2 regions of the Streptomyces sp. NPDC002784 genome follow, and region 1 is predicted to be linked to the other one. Evidence: riboswitches for the same ligand, from Rfam matches in the RefSeq annotation. Region 1 holds a riboswitch; the other holds the start of a gene.
The links. Region 1 has a riboswitch for glycine ahead of gcvT (glycine cleavage system aminomethyltransferase GcvT). Riboswitches for the same ligand answer to the same signal wherever they lie in the genome.
Positions count from the first base shown of each region.

Region 2: it holds a riboswitch for glycine, as region 1 does, so the genes downstream of both, gcvP (aminomethyl-transferring glycine dehydrogenase) here and gcvT (glycine cleavage system aminomethyltransferase GcvT) in region 1, are expected to answer to the same signal.

Region 1 covers NZ_JBSFVD010000024.1:26,077-33,474, reverse strand. Annotated here, with positions in the region: gene ACWD1Z_RS30500 (ABC transporter permease) at 1-596, opposite strand, end outside; gene ACWD1Z_RS30495 (enhanced serine sensitivity protein SseB C-terminal domain-containing protein) at 918-1,706, opposite strand; gene ACWD1Z_RS30490 (enhanced serine sensitivity protein SseB) at 1,870-2,664, opposite strand; gene ACWD1Z_RS30485 (AAA family ATPase) at 2,733-3,401, opposite strand; glycine riboswitch at 3,577-3,672, shown strand; glycine riboswitch at 3,673-3,780, shown strand; gene gcvT (glycine cleavage system aminomethyltransferase GcvT) at 3,818-4,936, shown strand; gene gcvH (glycine cleavage system protein GcvH) at 5,036-5,413, shown strand; gene glyA (serine hydroxymethyltransferase) at 5,428-6,693, shown strand; gene ACWD1Z_RS30465 (L-serine ammonia-lyase) at 6,754-7,398, shown strand, end outside.
Region 2 covers NZ_JBSFVD010000003.1:553,151-560,548, reverse strand. Annotated here, with positions in the region: gene ftsR (transcriptional regulator FtsR) at 1-707, shown strand, start outside; gene ACWD1Z_RS09845 (bifunctional nuclease family protein) at 792-1,265, shown strand; gene ACWD1Z_RS09840 (MerR family transcriptional regulator) at 1,472-2,158, shown strand; gene ACWD1Z_RS09835 (DNA polymerase IV) at 2,243-3,643, shown strand; gene ACWD1Z_RS09830 (PRC-barrel domain-containing protein) at 4,105-4,479, opposite strand; glycine riboswitch at 4,593-4,689, shown strand; gene gcvP (aminomethyl-transferring glycine dehydrogenase) at 4,864-7,398, shown strand, end outside.

The DNA.
Region 1 (7,398 bases):
ATGAAGATCAGCACGGTGATGTGCAGCGGCAGACCCTCCAGGCCGAAGGCACCGCCCTGCAGCGTCGCCGAGATGGCGATGGCGAACAGCAGCAGCGGGAAGGCGAGGAAGGTGTCCATCAGCCGGCTGATGATCGCGTCCACGCGCCCGCCGTAGTAACCGGCGATCACACCGAGGACCGTGCCGATGGTGTTGGACAGGATCGTGGCCCCGAACGCGACGACCAGGGACACCCAGGAGCCCTCCAGGATGCGGGTGGCGATGTCCCGCCCGAACTTGGGCTCGACGCCCAGCGGGTGGTCCAGGCTCATCCCGCCGAAGTCCCCTGTGGGCAGCGAGGTGTTGGGGTCGATCAGATCCTGGTTGAAGGCGTTGGGGTCGAGACCGAAGAGGGCCTGGATGGGCCGGGACAGGACGGCGAGCAGCACCAGCAGGATGACGACGATGCCGCCGGCCACGGCGACCTTGTCCTTCTTGAACCGGGTCCAGGCGATCTGTCCAAGGGAGCGGCCCTCGATCTGCCCCTTGTCGGCACCGCTGAGGACAGCTTCCGGCTGTGCCTCGGCCGCCTTCGTGGTCTCGATCGGTGCGGTCACAGTGACCCGACCCCTCTCGCCGGTGGTGACCGGCCTACGCCCGCCGTGGATTACGGCTTTGTCGACTTGCACTCGATCACAGGATCGACCGATCCCATGTCTGACTCGGGAGTCTTCAGCGTCGTCACGATCACCCGCCAGGTCTGGCGGCGAAAGTATGCGCAACCGTGATGATGCACTGGGGATTCCGTTATCCGAACAGCAGATGACGGAGGCCGAACGGGAGGGAGTTGGGACACATCGGTCGATAGGCGACATTCGGCGTCATCTACGCGCGAAGAAATGTGTCGGGTCCGTGAACGGCCGACGGCCCGTCATAGGTCAGTAGCCGCCCTGTACCGGTGGGTAACCGTACCCGGCGGCGGGCGCCTGCGCCGCGTGGGCGTCACGGTCGTAGAAGGGGCGGGCGTTCGCCCGCATCCACAGCGCGACCGGGTCGTACTCGTCGGACATCGCCACCGTGGAGACCGGCAGCCCGTCCGGGACGGCGCCGATGGACTGCTGCATCATCGCGCGCACCGAGTCCACGGCGGGCGGGCTGGTGTCGTACACGTCCAGGCCGATGGCGAGGTACGGCGCTCCGAGCGCGGGCTGCACCCAGGCGCGGCGCAGCGCGCGGACGGCCGGGGTGCGGTGGGCGTTCTGCGCGAGCAGGGCGTAGAAGTGCGGGATCTCGATGCCGGGTTCGGACAGCCGCAGCGGGCCCGCGGGCTGGCGCTCCAGACCGGTGGCGATCCGCCGCAGGTCGAGCCACGGGATGCCGACGCCGCCGCCCGGTGCGTGCGGGTTCAGCCAGAGGCCGAAGTGGTCGGGGTACAGCGTGCGGGCCACGTCGACTCCGTCGACGACCTCGTAACTGCGGTTCCAGCCGCTGGCCGAGAGCTCCTGGGCGGAGGTGACGCAGGGGGCGTAGCCGTAGCCGTCGACCTCCATGTTCCCGTACTGGGCGTCCGGGGAGCCGGCCTGGCCGTGCCACAGCAGCATCCAGATCTGGCCGGAGTTCGGGGTCGCGAGCGCGCGCAGCAGCGCCTCGTAGGCGTCGTAACGCCCGGGCGTGACCTGGCGCAGCATGTGCTCGACCTGCCCGGCCGCGATGCCGCTGGCGCTCACCTGTACCGCCCCTTCACCTTTTCTCCGACCGAGCCTTGGGCCTAGCTTAAGCCCGCCTGCGGGGGTGGGACTTGGTCCGGTCGCGCGTCTGCGGCTTTCGTCGTGGCTGGTCGCGCCCCGCGGCGCAGCCGCACATCGACACAGCCCGCGCCCCCAGGTGTCTTCACCGGCCCTGTGTGTAGAAGGGCCGCACTTTTTCCCGCATCCAGATCGCCACCGGGTCCTGGGCCGCCATGTCCAGGAGGATCAGGTTGACGGGCCAGTTCGTGGGGACCCTGCCGAGGGCCCGCCCCAGGGCGTCCATCGGGGCCGTGCGCAGGTCGCCCTCCCAGTCGGAGAGCTCGACCCCTATGAACATCACCGGGTCCGCCGTCTCGATGGCGGCCAGGCAGCGGCGGGCCGTGGTGACCACGCCGGTCGTCGCGAACTCTGCGGAGGCGGCGGACAGGAAGTCGACCGGGTCGTCCTGCCAGTCCGGCTCGTACAGCTTGACGCGGCCGCCGCTCGCCGGGCCGTCCAGCGGGGTGCGGCCCACGCGGCACAGCTCGGCCACCGCCGGCGGCGGAAGGGGGATGCCCACCACGCCGTCCGGGTTCACCGCGATGCCCACCTGCGGCGGCAGCCCGCGGGCGAACTCCACCGCCGGGGCGATCGTGTACGACATGTGCGAGCCGACGACCTGGCGGAACTGTTCCTCGGAGCTGAAGACCGGGACATAGGCCTGGCCCTCGATCTCCAGCGTGGGCAGGTCCAGCGGGCCGCTGTGCGGGCCGCCGCCGGAGGGCAGCGGGACCCACAGGAAGCTGCGGCCGAGGACCTCGATGATCCGGCCGCCCGCGGTGGGGACGCCGAGGGAGGCGGAGAGCACCTCCTCCAGCTCGTTGCCGGGCCATCCGCCGTGCGGATGGGGGTGTGCCTGCGCCGGAAAGTCCGCGGGGAGATCCGCCGGGAAGTCCATCTGTCTGACCGCCTGCCGTGAACCACTGATGTGGCTGAAAAGGCTAGCGCCTGCCCGGCCGCCCGGGGTCAGCCCGTGAAGCCGATCCGCCGCAGCGCCCCCGCCGCGGGCCGGTCGATCAGGACCGCCGAACCGCAGCCCGGCGGCAGCTCGCCCTGCTCCACCGCGCGCAGCAGCCGGCCCGCCGCCGAGCGGTGCCGCAGGAAGGCGTACCGCGAGACACCGCGCCCGCGCTCGCGCTGGCCCTCCAGCGCCTCGTCCGGGGTGACGTCCAGGAGCAGCAGATGCAGCGTGCCGCCCCGGCGCCGCGCCGCGCGGGCCAGCCAGCCGCGCACCCAGGCCTGGGTGCCGCAGTCGTGCACGACGACTCCCTGGTCGGAGCGGAGCGCGCGCCACAGACCGGCGTAGTGCGCGAGCCGGACCAGGGGCCGGTAGACCGCGTACGGCAGGAAGCCCGGCATCCGGGCGTCCCAGCGGTCGCGGGTGTCCTGGGAGTCGATGCGCGGGCCCTTCACGGTCCGCCGCATCAGCGTGGACTTGCCGCTGCCCGGCAGGCCGGTGATCACGACCAGGTCCCGGGGCCCGAAGAGCAGGGCGTGCGGGCTGCGGCCGTCGCGTTCGCGCAGGTCGCGGACGACGGCTGCGGGCAGCGTGCCGCGGGCTTCGAGCGCCGGGGCCGCGGGCTGCTCGGGCAGCGCCAGGCCCGACGTGGTCGCGTACGCCGTGGTCCTGTTCACCGTGATCGTCCTCCTCCGGGTCGGGATCTCCCCTCCCCACTGAACGTAAAGAGAAGGTAATAGGCGATCTCTCGCGTTTTCGTGTGCGTACCGCCACAAGCCGGTTACAGAAGCGGCCTGCCCACGGACGCCCCGGTCATGCAATGATGGCCGCGCCAACTGCATACCGGCCGTTCGAATCCGCGCGGGAGAGTTCCCAGCCTTCAGCTGGGGCGCCGAAGGAGCAAGTCCCTCCCTTGAATCTCTCAGGCCCCGTTACCGCGCGGGCGAGGCACATCTGAAAAGCGGACCGCCGTTTGCCGGTGGTCCCACCCAAGGTGCAAGTCATGCCCGCGTGGTCATGACGAACCTCTCAGGTTCCGATGACAGATGGGGAGGAAAGACCTCGCCGTCATGCCCTGGGAGACGACCGTCCGATGAGCAGTTCCGAACCCCGCCGTACCGCCCTCGATGCCCTGCATCGCTCGCTGGGCGCGACGATGACCGACTTCGCCGGCTGGGACATGCCGCTGCGCTACGGCTCCGAGCGCGACGAGCACACCGCCGTGCGCACCAAGGCCGGGCTCTTCGACCTCTCCCACATGGGCGAGATCACCGTGACCGGCCCGGAGGCCGCCCGGCTGCTGAACTACGCCCTCGTCGGCAACATCGCCTCCGTCGGCGTCGGCCGCGCCCGCTACACCATGATCTGCCGGGCCGACGGCGGCATCCTCGACGACCTGATCGTCTACCGGCTCGCCGAGACCGAGTACATGGTCGTCGCCAACGCCTCCAACGCCCAGATCGTGCTGGACGCGCTGGCGGATCGTTCCGCCGGCTTCGACGCCGAGGTGCGCGACGACCGGGACGCCTACGCGCTGATCGCGGTACAGGGCCCGCAGTCCCCCGGCATCCTCGGCTCGCTCACCGACGCCGACCTCGACGGCCTGAAGTACTACGCCGGGCTCCCCGGCACCGTCGCGGGCGTCCCGGCGCTGATCGCGCGCACCGGCTACACCGGCGAGGACGGCTTCGAGCTGTTCGTGGCGCCCGCCGACGCCGAGAAGCTGTGGCAGGCGCTCACCGAGGCGGGCGCGCCCGTCGGCCTGATCCCGTGCGGTCTGTCCTGCCGGGACACCCTGCGGCTGGAGGCGGGCATGCCGCTGTACGGCCATGAGCTCACCACCTCGCTGACCCCCTTCGACGCCGGTCTCGGCCGGGTGGTCAAGTTCGAGAAGGAGGGCGACTTCGTGGGGCGCGAGGCGCTCACCGAGGCCGCCGAGCGCGCGGAGGGCAACCCGCCGCGGGTCCTGGTCGGCCTGATCGCCGAGGGCCGCCGCGTCCCGCGCGCCGGGTACCAGGTCGTCGCCGACGGCCAGGTCATCGGCGAGGTCACCTCCGGCGCCCCCTCCCCCACGCTGGGCAAGCCGATCGCCATGGCCTACGTGGACGCCGCGCACGCGGCGCCCGGCACGGCCGGCGTCGGCGTGGACATCCGGGGCACCCACGAGCCGTACGAGGTCGTGGCGCTGCCCTTCTACAAGCGCCGGAAGTAGCCACCGGGCGTGACCCGGCGCACCTTTTCGCTGATCACGCACGCCTTCCGCAGTCCCCCCCTTCATCAGCACTCCCCCGCGTACAGGAGAATTCAGGCCATGAGCAACCCCCAGCAGCTGCGCTACAGCAAGGAGCACGAGTGGCTGTCGGTCGCCGAGGACGGCGTCTCGACGGTCGGCATCACGGAGTACGCGGCCAACGCGCTCGGTGACGTCGTCTTCGCCCAGCTCCCCGAGGTCGGCTCCACGGTGGCCGCGGGCGAGTCCTGCGGCGAGCTGGAGTCCACCAAGTCGGTCAGCGACCTGTACTCCCCGGTCGCCGGTGAGATCACCGAGATCAACGAGGACGTCGTCAACGACCCCTCGCTGGTGAACTCGGCCCCCTTCGAGGGCGGCTGGCTGTTCAAGGTCCGCGTGACGGAGGAGTCGGCCGACCTGCTCTCCGCCGACGAGTACACCGCCTTTTCCGCCGGCTGAGGAGTCGTAGACGCATGTCCGTCCTGAACACGCCCCTGCACGAGCTCGACCCGGACGTGGCCGCCGCGCTCGACGCCGAGCTGCACCGCCAGCAGTCCACCCTGGAGATGATCGCCTCCGAGAACTTCGCGCCGGTCGCGGTCATGGAGGCCCAGGGCTCGGTCCTCACCAACAAGTACGCCGAGGGCTACCCGGGCCGCCGCTACTACGGCGGCTGCGAGCACGTCGACGTGGCCGAGCAGATCGCCATCGACCGGGTCAAGGAGCTGTTCGGCGCCGAGTACGCCAACGTCCAGCCGCACTCCGGTGCCTCCGCGAACCAGGCCGCGCTGTTCGCGCTGGCCCAGCCCGGCGACACCATCCTCGGTCTGGACCTGGCCCACGGCGGCCATCTGACCCACGGGATGCGGCTGAACTTCTCCGGCAAGCAGTTCAACGTGGTCGCCTACCACGTCGACGACGCCGGTCTGGTCGACATGGCCGAGGTCGAGCGGCTCGCCAAGGAGCACCGCCCGAAGGTGATCATCGCCGGCTGGTCGGCGTACCCGCGCCAGCTGGACTTCGCGGAGTTCCGGCGGATCGCCGACGAGGTCGAGGCGTACCTGTGGGTCGACATGGCGCACTTCGCCGGCCTGGTGGCCGCGGGGCTGCACCCGAACCCGGTGCCGTACGCCGATGTCGTGACCTCCACCACCCACAAGACCCTGGGCGGTCCGCGCGGCGGCATCATCCTCGCCCGGGGCAAGGAGTTCGCGAAGAAGCTGAACTCCGCCGTCTTCCCGGGCTTCCAGGGCGGTCCGCTGGAGCACGTGATCGCGGCCAAGGCGGTCTCCTTCAAGGTCGCCGCCTCGGAGGACTTCAAGGAGCGGCAGCGGCGTACGGTGGAGGGTGCGCGCATCCTCGCCGAGCGGCTCACGGCGGCCGACGCCCGCGAGGCCGGGGTCAACGTCCTGTCCGGCGGCACCGACGTCCACCTGCTCCTGGTGGACCTGCGCGAGTCCGAGCTGGACGGACAGCAGGCCGAGGACCGCCTCCACGAGGTCGGGATCACGGTCAACCGCAACGCCGTCCCGAACGACCCGCGTCCGCCGATGGTCACCTCCGGTCTGCGGATCGGCACGCCCGCCCTGGCCACCCGCGGCTTCACCGCCGAGGACTTCGCCGAGGTCGCGGACGTGATCGCACAGGCGCTGAAGCCGTCCTACGACGCGGAGGCGCTCAAGGCCCGGGTCCGGGCCCTGGCGGACAAGCACCCGCTGTACCCCGGCCTGAGCAAGTAGTAGTTCCCTGGTGGGGGCACCCGAGGACGTGTGCCCCCGCCCTTTTTCGGAGGAGTTCCCGTGGCCATCTCGGTCTTCGACCTGTTCTCGATCGGCATCGGCCCGTCGAGCTCCCACACGGTCGGCCCGATGCGTGCGGCCCGCATGTTCGTCCGGCGCGTGCGCAACGAAGGGCTGCTGGAGGGCGTCACCTCGGTCCGCTGCGAGCTGTACGGCTCCCTGGGCGCGACCGGGCACGGCCACGGCACGCCGAAGGCGGTGCTGCTCGGGCTGGAGGGGGCCTCGCCGCGCACGGTGGACGTGGAGGGGGCGGACGAGCGGGTCGAGTCGATCAAGTCCACGGGGCGGCTGTCGCTGCTGGGCGAGCGCGAGATCGCGTTCTCCTTCGACGACGACCTGGTGCTGCACCGGCGCGAGACGCTGCCGTACCACGCGAACGGCATGACGATCCGGGCGTACGACGCCCAGGGCGCCGAGCTGATCGCGAAGACGTACTACTCGGTCGGCGGCGGCTTCGTCGTGGACGAGGAGGCGGTGGGCGCCGACCGGATCAAGCTCGACGACACGGCGCTGAAGTACCCCTTCCGCACCGGTGACGAGCTGCTGCGGCTGACGAAGGAGACGGGTCTTTCGATCTCCTCGCTGATGCTGGAGAACGAGCGGGCCTGGCGCACGGAGGAGGAGATCCGCGCGGGCCTGCTGGAG
Region 2 (7,398 bases), on a different contig from region 1:
ACGGCACCGCCGCCACGGACAGCGGGCTGATGAGCATCGGCACCGTGCTGAGCGTGCTGCGCGACGAGTTCCCCGAAGTCACCATCTCCAAGATCCGTTTCCTGGAGTCCGAGGGACTCGTCGAACCGCAGCGGACCCCTTCGGGATACCGCAAGTTCAGCGCCGACGACGTCGAGAGACTCGGCCATGTGCTGAGGATGCAGCGGGACCACTATCTGCCCCTGAAGGTGATCAGGGAGCACCTGGACGCCATGGAGCGCGGCGAGGCCGTCGCGCTGCCCACCGTGGGCCGACAGCGCGACGGAGAGGCGGGACCGGAGCTCTCCGAGGCTCCTACGGCGGCCCGGATCGGGCGGAGCGAGCTGCTGGCCGCCGCGGAGATCGGCGAGCGGGAGCTCGAGGAGTGGGAGTCGTACGGGCTGATCGCCCCGCTGCCGGACGGGGCGTACGACGCCGAGGCGGTCACCGTGGCCTCGCTCGTCGTCGAACTGGGGCGGTTCGGGATCGAGCCGCGGCATCTTCGGGCGATGAAGGCAGCCGCGGACCGGGAGGCCGGCCTCGTGGACCAGGTCGTGGCACCGCTCAGACGCCATCGCAACCCGCAGACCAGGGCCCATGCCGAGGCCCGTACGAAGGAGCTGGCGGGGCTCACGGTGAGGCTGCACGCGGCGCTCGTGCAGACCGCGCTCGGGGTACGGCTGCCCTGACCCGGAGGGCCTGGGCAGTCCGGATGGACCGCCCGTTTCCTGCCCGACTACCCAAACGTCCCGGGCACGGCCTAGGGTTGCTGTGTGAACGAGCTCGATGTCGTAGGTGTCCGGGTCGAAATGCCCTCCAACCAACCGATCGTGCTCCTGCGCGAAGTGGGAGGCGACCGTTACCTCCCCATCTGGATCGGGCCGGGGGAGGCCACGGCCATCGCCTTCGCCCAGCAGGGCATGGCTCCCGCACGACCGCTGACCCACGACCTGTTCAAGGACGTGCTGGAGGCCGTCGGCCAGGAGCTCACCGAAGTGCGCATCACGGACCTGCGTGAAGGCGTCTTCTACGCCGAGCTGGTGTTCGCCAGCGGCGTCGAGGTGAGCGCGCGTCCCTCCGACGCCATAGCACTGGCCCTGCGCACCGGAACGCCGATCTACGGCAGTGACGGCGTGCTGGACGACGCGGGGATCGCGATTCCGGACGAGCAGGAGGACGAGGTGGAGAAGTTCCGCGAGTTCCTCGACCAGATCTCGCCCGAGGATTTCGGCACGAGCAGCCAGTGAGACGGCCCGGGTCCCGGCAATTGCCAGCGGCGAGTGAGAGCGTCCTGCGGCCCGCTCCGAGCGCATTCGGCTAGCCTTTCCCCGCGGTGGGGTACGGGAAACCACTCCTAGGGTGATTATCACTCGGCGTGCCGAGTGTGGCGATCGTTGACGCACCCCTGGTGACTGCCTACCGTCGAGAAGGCAGGTCAAGGACGGAGGTCGGCGTGAGAAGCAGCGGCGACGGTACGGCTGGGGGTGCCCCCGGACGCGGTCTCGGGGAGAGCGGTCCGTACCCTCCCCCGAGCTCACGACTCCGCTCCGGCGGGGGATACCCCCAGCCGGGTGGTGCGGCCGACCGCGCCCCGCAGCGACCGACGGCGGCCGTGCCGAGCGGCGGAGGGGCGACGTCCATGACGTGCGAGCAGATCGGCTACCGGGGCCCGACGGCCTGCGCGGCGGCCGGCATCACCTATCGGCAGCTGGACTACTGGGCTCGTACGGGGCTCGTCGAGCCGAGCGTGCGGCCCGCACACGGGTCGGGGACGCAGCGTCTGTACAGCTTCCGGGACGTCGTCGTCCTGAAGATCGTCAAGCGGTTCCTCGACACCGGTGTCTCGCTCCAGAACATCCGTACCGCGGTGCAGCATCTGCGGGAGCGGGGCTTTCGTGACCTGGAGCGCATGACGCTGATGAGCGACGGCGCCACGGTCTACGAGTGCACCTCGCCCGACGAGGTCCACGCGTTGCTCCAGGGCGGGCAGGGAGTCTTCGGGATCGCCGTCGGTGTGGTGTGGCGGGACGTGGAGAGCGCGCTGTCGCAGCTGCATGGGGAGCGTATCGACACCGGGGAGACGCTGGTCGGCCCCAACCCGGCGGACGAGCTGGCGCGGCGGCGGAACCGGGCGGTCTGAGGACGGCTCCGCCGCGTGGGCGGTGCGGGGCGGCGTGGAGGCCGCTCGGGGGCATTGTCAGTGGCGTAGGGCAGCATCGGACATGTGAGAAACACGCCCACGATCCTGCATCTCGACATGGATGCCTTCTTCGCCTCGGCGGAGCAGGCGTCCAAGCCGAGTCTGCGCGGAAAGGCGGTCATCGTGGGCGGGCTGGGGCCGCGTGGTGTGGTGGCCACCGCGTCCTACGAGGCCCGGGTCTTCGGGGTGCATTCGGCGATGCCGATGGCGCAGGCCCGGCGGCTCGCGCCGAACGCCGCGTATCTCGTGCCGCGGTTCGGGTTCTACCGGTCGATCAGTGAGCAGGTGATGGCGCTGCTGCGGGCGCTGTCGCCGCTGGTGGAGCCGTTGAGTCTGGACGAGGCGTTCGTCGATCTGGAGGCCGGGGGAGCGGCCTGGGACGAGGCGTCGGCGCGGCTGGCGGGGGCGAAGCTGCGGGCGGACATACGGGCGGTCACCGGGCTGACCGGGTCCGTGGGGCTCGCCGCGTGCAAGATGCTCGCGAAGATCGCGTCCGAGCAGGCCAAACCGGACGGTCTGGTGGTGATCGAGCCGGGGAGCGAGCGGGCGATGCTGGGGCCGATGCCGGTGCGGACCCTGCCGGGGGTGGGGCCGGCCACTGGGGATCATCTGCGGCGGGCCGGGATCCACACGGTCGAGGAGCTGGCCGAGGCGGGCGAGGACGAGCTCGTGCGGATGCTGGGGAAGGCGCACGGGCATGCGTTGTACGCCATGGCGCTGGCGCGGGACGAGCGGCCGGTGGTGGCTGAGCGGGAGACGAAGTCGGTATCCGTGGAGGACACGTACGACGTGGACATCCATGACCGGGTGCGGGTGGGGCTGGAGGTGCAGCGGCTCGCGGATCGGTGTGTGCGGCGGTTGCGGGAGGCGGGGTTGTCCGGGCGGACCATCGTGCTGAAGGTGCGGCGGTACGACTTCTCCACGCTGACTCGGTCCGAGACGTTGCGGGGGCCCACGGATGATCCGGCGGTCGTGCGGGAGGCCGCGGGGCGGTTGCTGGAGTCGGTGGACACGACGGGGGGTGTGCGGTTGCTGGGGGTGGGGGTCAGTGGGCTGGCCGACTACACGCAGGAGGATCTGTTCGCGCAGGCCGCGGGGGAGCGGGGTGCGGAGGATGTGGGGGAGGACGGGGCCGGCGGGGCCGGCGGGGTCGGCGGGGCTGGGGTTGTGGGGGCGGTTGCGGAGGTGGGGGCGGCTGTCGAGCGGCGGTGGGCTGCTGGGCATGACGTCCGGCATGCGGAGTTCGGGCATGGGTGGGTGCAGGGGAGTGGGGTGGGGCGGGTGACTGTGCGGTTCGAGACGCCGGAGTCCGGGCCGGGGCGGGTGCGGACGTTTCGGGTCGATGATCCTGAGCTTGTTCCTGCGGAGCCGTTGCCGTTGGTGCCGCGGCGGCCTGGGGTTGCTGTGGATGAGATGCGGGCGTGAGGGGGCGGGGTTGGTGGGGGGGGGCACTCGCCCGCGTTGGCGGGGTGCCGCTGCGCCCACCCGTGCCGCCCCAGCGGCACGACTGCCCGCAGCGGCGGCGGGCTGGGGCGGGGGCGGGGTGGCCGCGGGCCGGGGGTTGTGCGGGCGGTGGGCTGTTAGGGCTGCGGGCAACAGGTTGAGGGCTGGGCGGCTGTGCGGCAACGGGGCGCGTGGGCTGTGGGTTACACGGCATGCGAATTGCAGCTACGGGCACGCGGCCACGCAACTAGGGGGCCGAGGGACGCGGCCGCTCCGCTGCGGGCGTGCCGCAGGCACTGGGCGGCGGGGCGCGGCCAACCAGCTGCGGGGGGCGGAGGGAGGCGGAGGCTTAGCTCCTGGGGCTGCGAGGGGGTGCCCGGTTGCGGGTTGTGGGGTTGTCGGGTGGGCGGTTGCGTCGGTGAGAGGGGGGTGGCTGTAGGGGCTTAGGTGTCTGCTTCTTCTGTGCCTGCCAACTTGCCGAAGTCGTGGTCGGGGGGTGTGGGGGAGGTCAGGTCCAGGCCGTAGTGGTGGTAGAGCTGGAGTTCCTGTTCCGGGGAGAGGTGGCGGCCTACTCCGAAGTCGGGGGCGTCCTTGATCAGGGAGCGGTCGAAGGGGACGCGGAGGGTGCCGTCCACCAGTTCGCTGGGCTCCAGGGGGACGAAGGCGTCCCTGCTGAACAGGCCCGTTCGTATGGCTGCCCACTCCGGTACGCCGGTGGCATCGTCGAGGTAGACCTCGTCGATGGTGCCGAGCTTCGTACCGTTGCGGTCGAACGCCTTGCGGCCGATCAGGTTGCGCGGATCGATGTCGGTCTGCACGTGCCCTCCACTTGGTCGCAACTCATCCGTAAGCACTACGAAAGAGCACATTCGGGCGCGCGGCCACTCGAACGCCTGGCCGTTGACCTCGCTGGTAGGCTGACAGCGGCTGCTGACCCCGTGCGGGAGAGTCCTCCGGACACCATCCGGAGGCGCCGAAGGAGCAAATCCTCCCCGGAATCTCTCAGGCCCACGTACCGCACGGACGAGGTCACTCTGGAAAGCAGAGCGGGTGTCGACGGCTTCCGCTCTCACCGACGGTGAAAGCCGGGCGCCCTCGTGCCCCCGGTGAAGCTCTCAGGTTGAGATGACAGAGGGGGAGGCCGTCCGGGTACCCGTGCCGTGGTGCCCCTCGAAGGTCGTGTCGACCAGGAGGCCTCCGCAATGACCGCCTACCGCATTCCGCTCTCCGAGCTCGAACAAGGGATCCCCTTCGAGCAGCGTCACATCGGTCCTGATCATGAGGCTCGGGCCAAGATGCTCGCCCAGGTCGGCTACGGCTCGCTGGACGAGCTGACCGCCGCCGCGGTGCCGGACGTGATCAAGAACGCCGACGCCCTCGACCTGCCGGGCGCGCGGAGCGAGGCCGAGGTGCTCGCCGAGCTGCGGAGCCTTGCGGACCGCAACCAGGTGCTCGACTCCATGATCGGGCTCGGTTACTACGGCACCTTCACGCCGCCGGTCATCCTGCGCAACGTGATGGAGAACCCGGCCTGGTACACGGCCTACACGCCGTACCAGCCGGAGATCTCGCAGGGCCGCCTGGAGGCCCTGCTGAACTTCCAGACGATGGTCGCCGAGCTCACCGGGCTGCCCACCTCCGGCGCCTCGCTGCTCGACGAGGGCACGGCCGCCGCCGAGGCCATGGCGCTGTCCCGGCGCATGGGCAAGAACAAGAAGGGCCTGTTCCTCATCGACGCGGACGCCCTTCCGCAGACCATCGCCGTGATCCAGACGCGGGCCGAGCCCACGGGCGTCGAGGTGGTCGTCGCCGACCTGAGCGAGGGCATTCCGGCCGACATCGCCGCGCGCGAGATCAACGGCGTGCTCATCCAGTACCCCGGCGCCTCCGGTGCCGTACGGGACATCAAGCCCGTCATCGAGCAGGCCCATGAACTCGGGGCGCTGGTCACCGTGGCCGCCGATCTGCTCGCGCTGACGCTGCTGACCTCCCCCGGCGAGCTGGGCGCGGACATCGCGATCGGCACCACGCAGCGCTTCGGTGTGCCGATGGGCTTCGGCGGTCCGCACGCCGGTTACATGGCCGTGCACGAGAAGTTCGCGCGCAGCCTGCCCGGGCGGCTGGTCGGGGTGTCCGTGGACGCCGACGGCAACAAGGCCTACCGGCTCGCGCTCCAGACGCGTGAGCAGCACATCCGCCGGGAGAAGGCGACCAGCAACATCTGTACGGCGCAGGTGCTGCTCGCCGTCATGGCCGGCATGTACGCCGTCTATCACGGGCCCGAGGGGCTGAAGAGCATCGCCCGGCGGGTCCACCGGTACACCTCGATCCTGGCCGCGGGGCTCACCGCCGGCGGAGTCGAGGTCGTGCACGGCTCCTACTTCGACACGCTCACCGTGCGGGTGCCCGGTCGGGCCGCCGAGGTCGTCGCGGCCGCGCGGGACAACGGCGTGAACCTCTGGCCGGTCGACGCCGACCACGTCTCCCTCGCCTGCGACGAGACCACCGGCCGGGCCCAGCTCGCCGCGGTGTGGAGCGCCTTCGGGGTGGACGGGGACGTCGAGGCGCTGGACGCGCGGGCCGAGGACGCGCTGCCCGAGGCGCAGCTGCGCGGGGACGAGTTCCTGGCCCACCCGGTCTTCCACCAGTACCGCTCCGAGACCGCGATGCTGCGCTACCTGCGCCGCCTCGCCGACCGTGACTACGCGCTCGACCGCGGCATGATCCCGCTGGGCTCCTGCACGATGAAGCTCAACGCGACGACCGAGATGGAGCCGGTCACCTGGCCGGAGTTCGGCCAGCTGCACCCCTTCGCCCCCGCCGAGCAGGCGCAGGGCTACCTCACGCTCATCCAGGAGCTGGAGGAACGTCTCGCCGAGGTCACCGGGTACGACAAGGTCAGCCTCCAGCCGAACGCCGGCTCGCAGGGTGAGCTGGCCGGTCTGCTCGCCGTCCGCGGCTACCACCGGGCCAACGGCGACGAGCAGCGCACCGTCTGCCTCATCCCGTCCTCCGCACACGGCACCAACGCCGCCAGCGCCGTGATGGCGGGCATGAAGGTCGTCGTCGTCCGGACCGCCGAGGACGGCGAGATCGACGTCGAGGACCTGCGGGCGAAGATCGAGCAGTACCGTGACGAGCTGTCGGTGCTGATGATCACGTACCCCTCGACGCACGGCGTCTTCGAGGAGCACGTGGCCGACATCTGTGCGCAGGTGCACGAGGCGGGCGGGCAGGTCTACGTCGACGGCGCCAACCTCAACGCGCTGGTGGGCCTGGCCAAGCCGGGTCACTTCGGCGGTGACGTCTCGCATCTGAACCTGCACAAGACCTTCTGCATCCCGCACGGCGGCGGTGGCCCGGGCGTCGGCCCGGTGGGTGTGCGGGCGCACCTGGCGCCGTACCTGCCGAACCACCCGATGCAGCCGAGCGCCGGGCCCGAGACCGGTGTCGGGCCGATCTCGGCGGCGCCGTGGGGCTCCGCGGGGATCCTGCCGATCTCGTGGTCGTACGTCCGGCTCATGGGCGGCGAGGGCCTGAAGCGGGCTACGCAGGTCGCGGTGCTCAGCGCGAACTACATCGCCAAGCGCCTCGAGCCGCACTACCCCGTGCTGTACACCGGCCCGGGCGGGCTCGTCGCGCACGAGTGCATCATCGATCTGCGGCCGCTCACCAAGGCGACCGGTGTGAGCGTCGACGACGTCGCGAAGCGGCTCATCGACTACGGCTTCCACGCG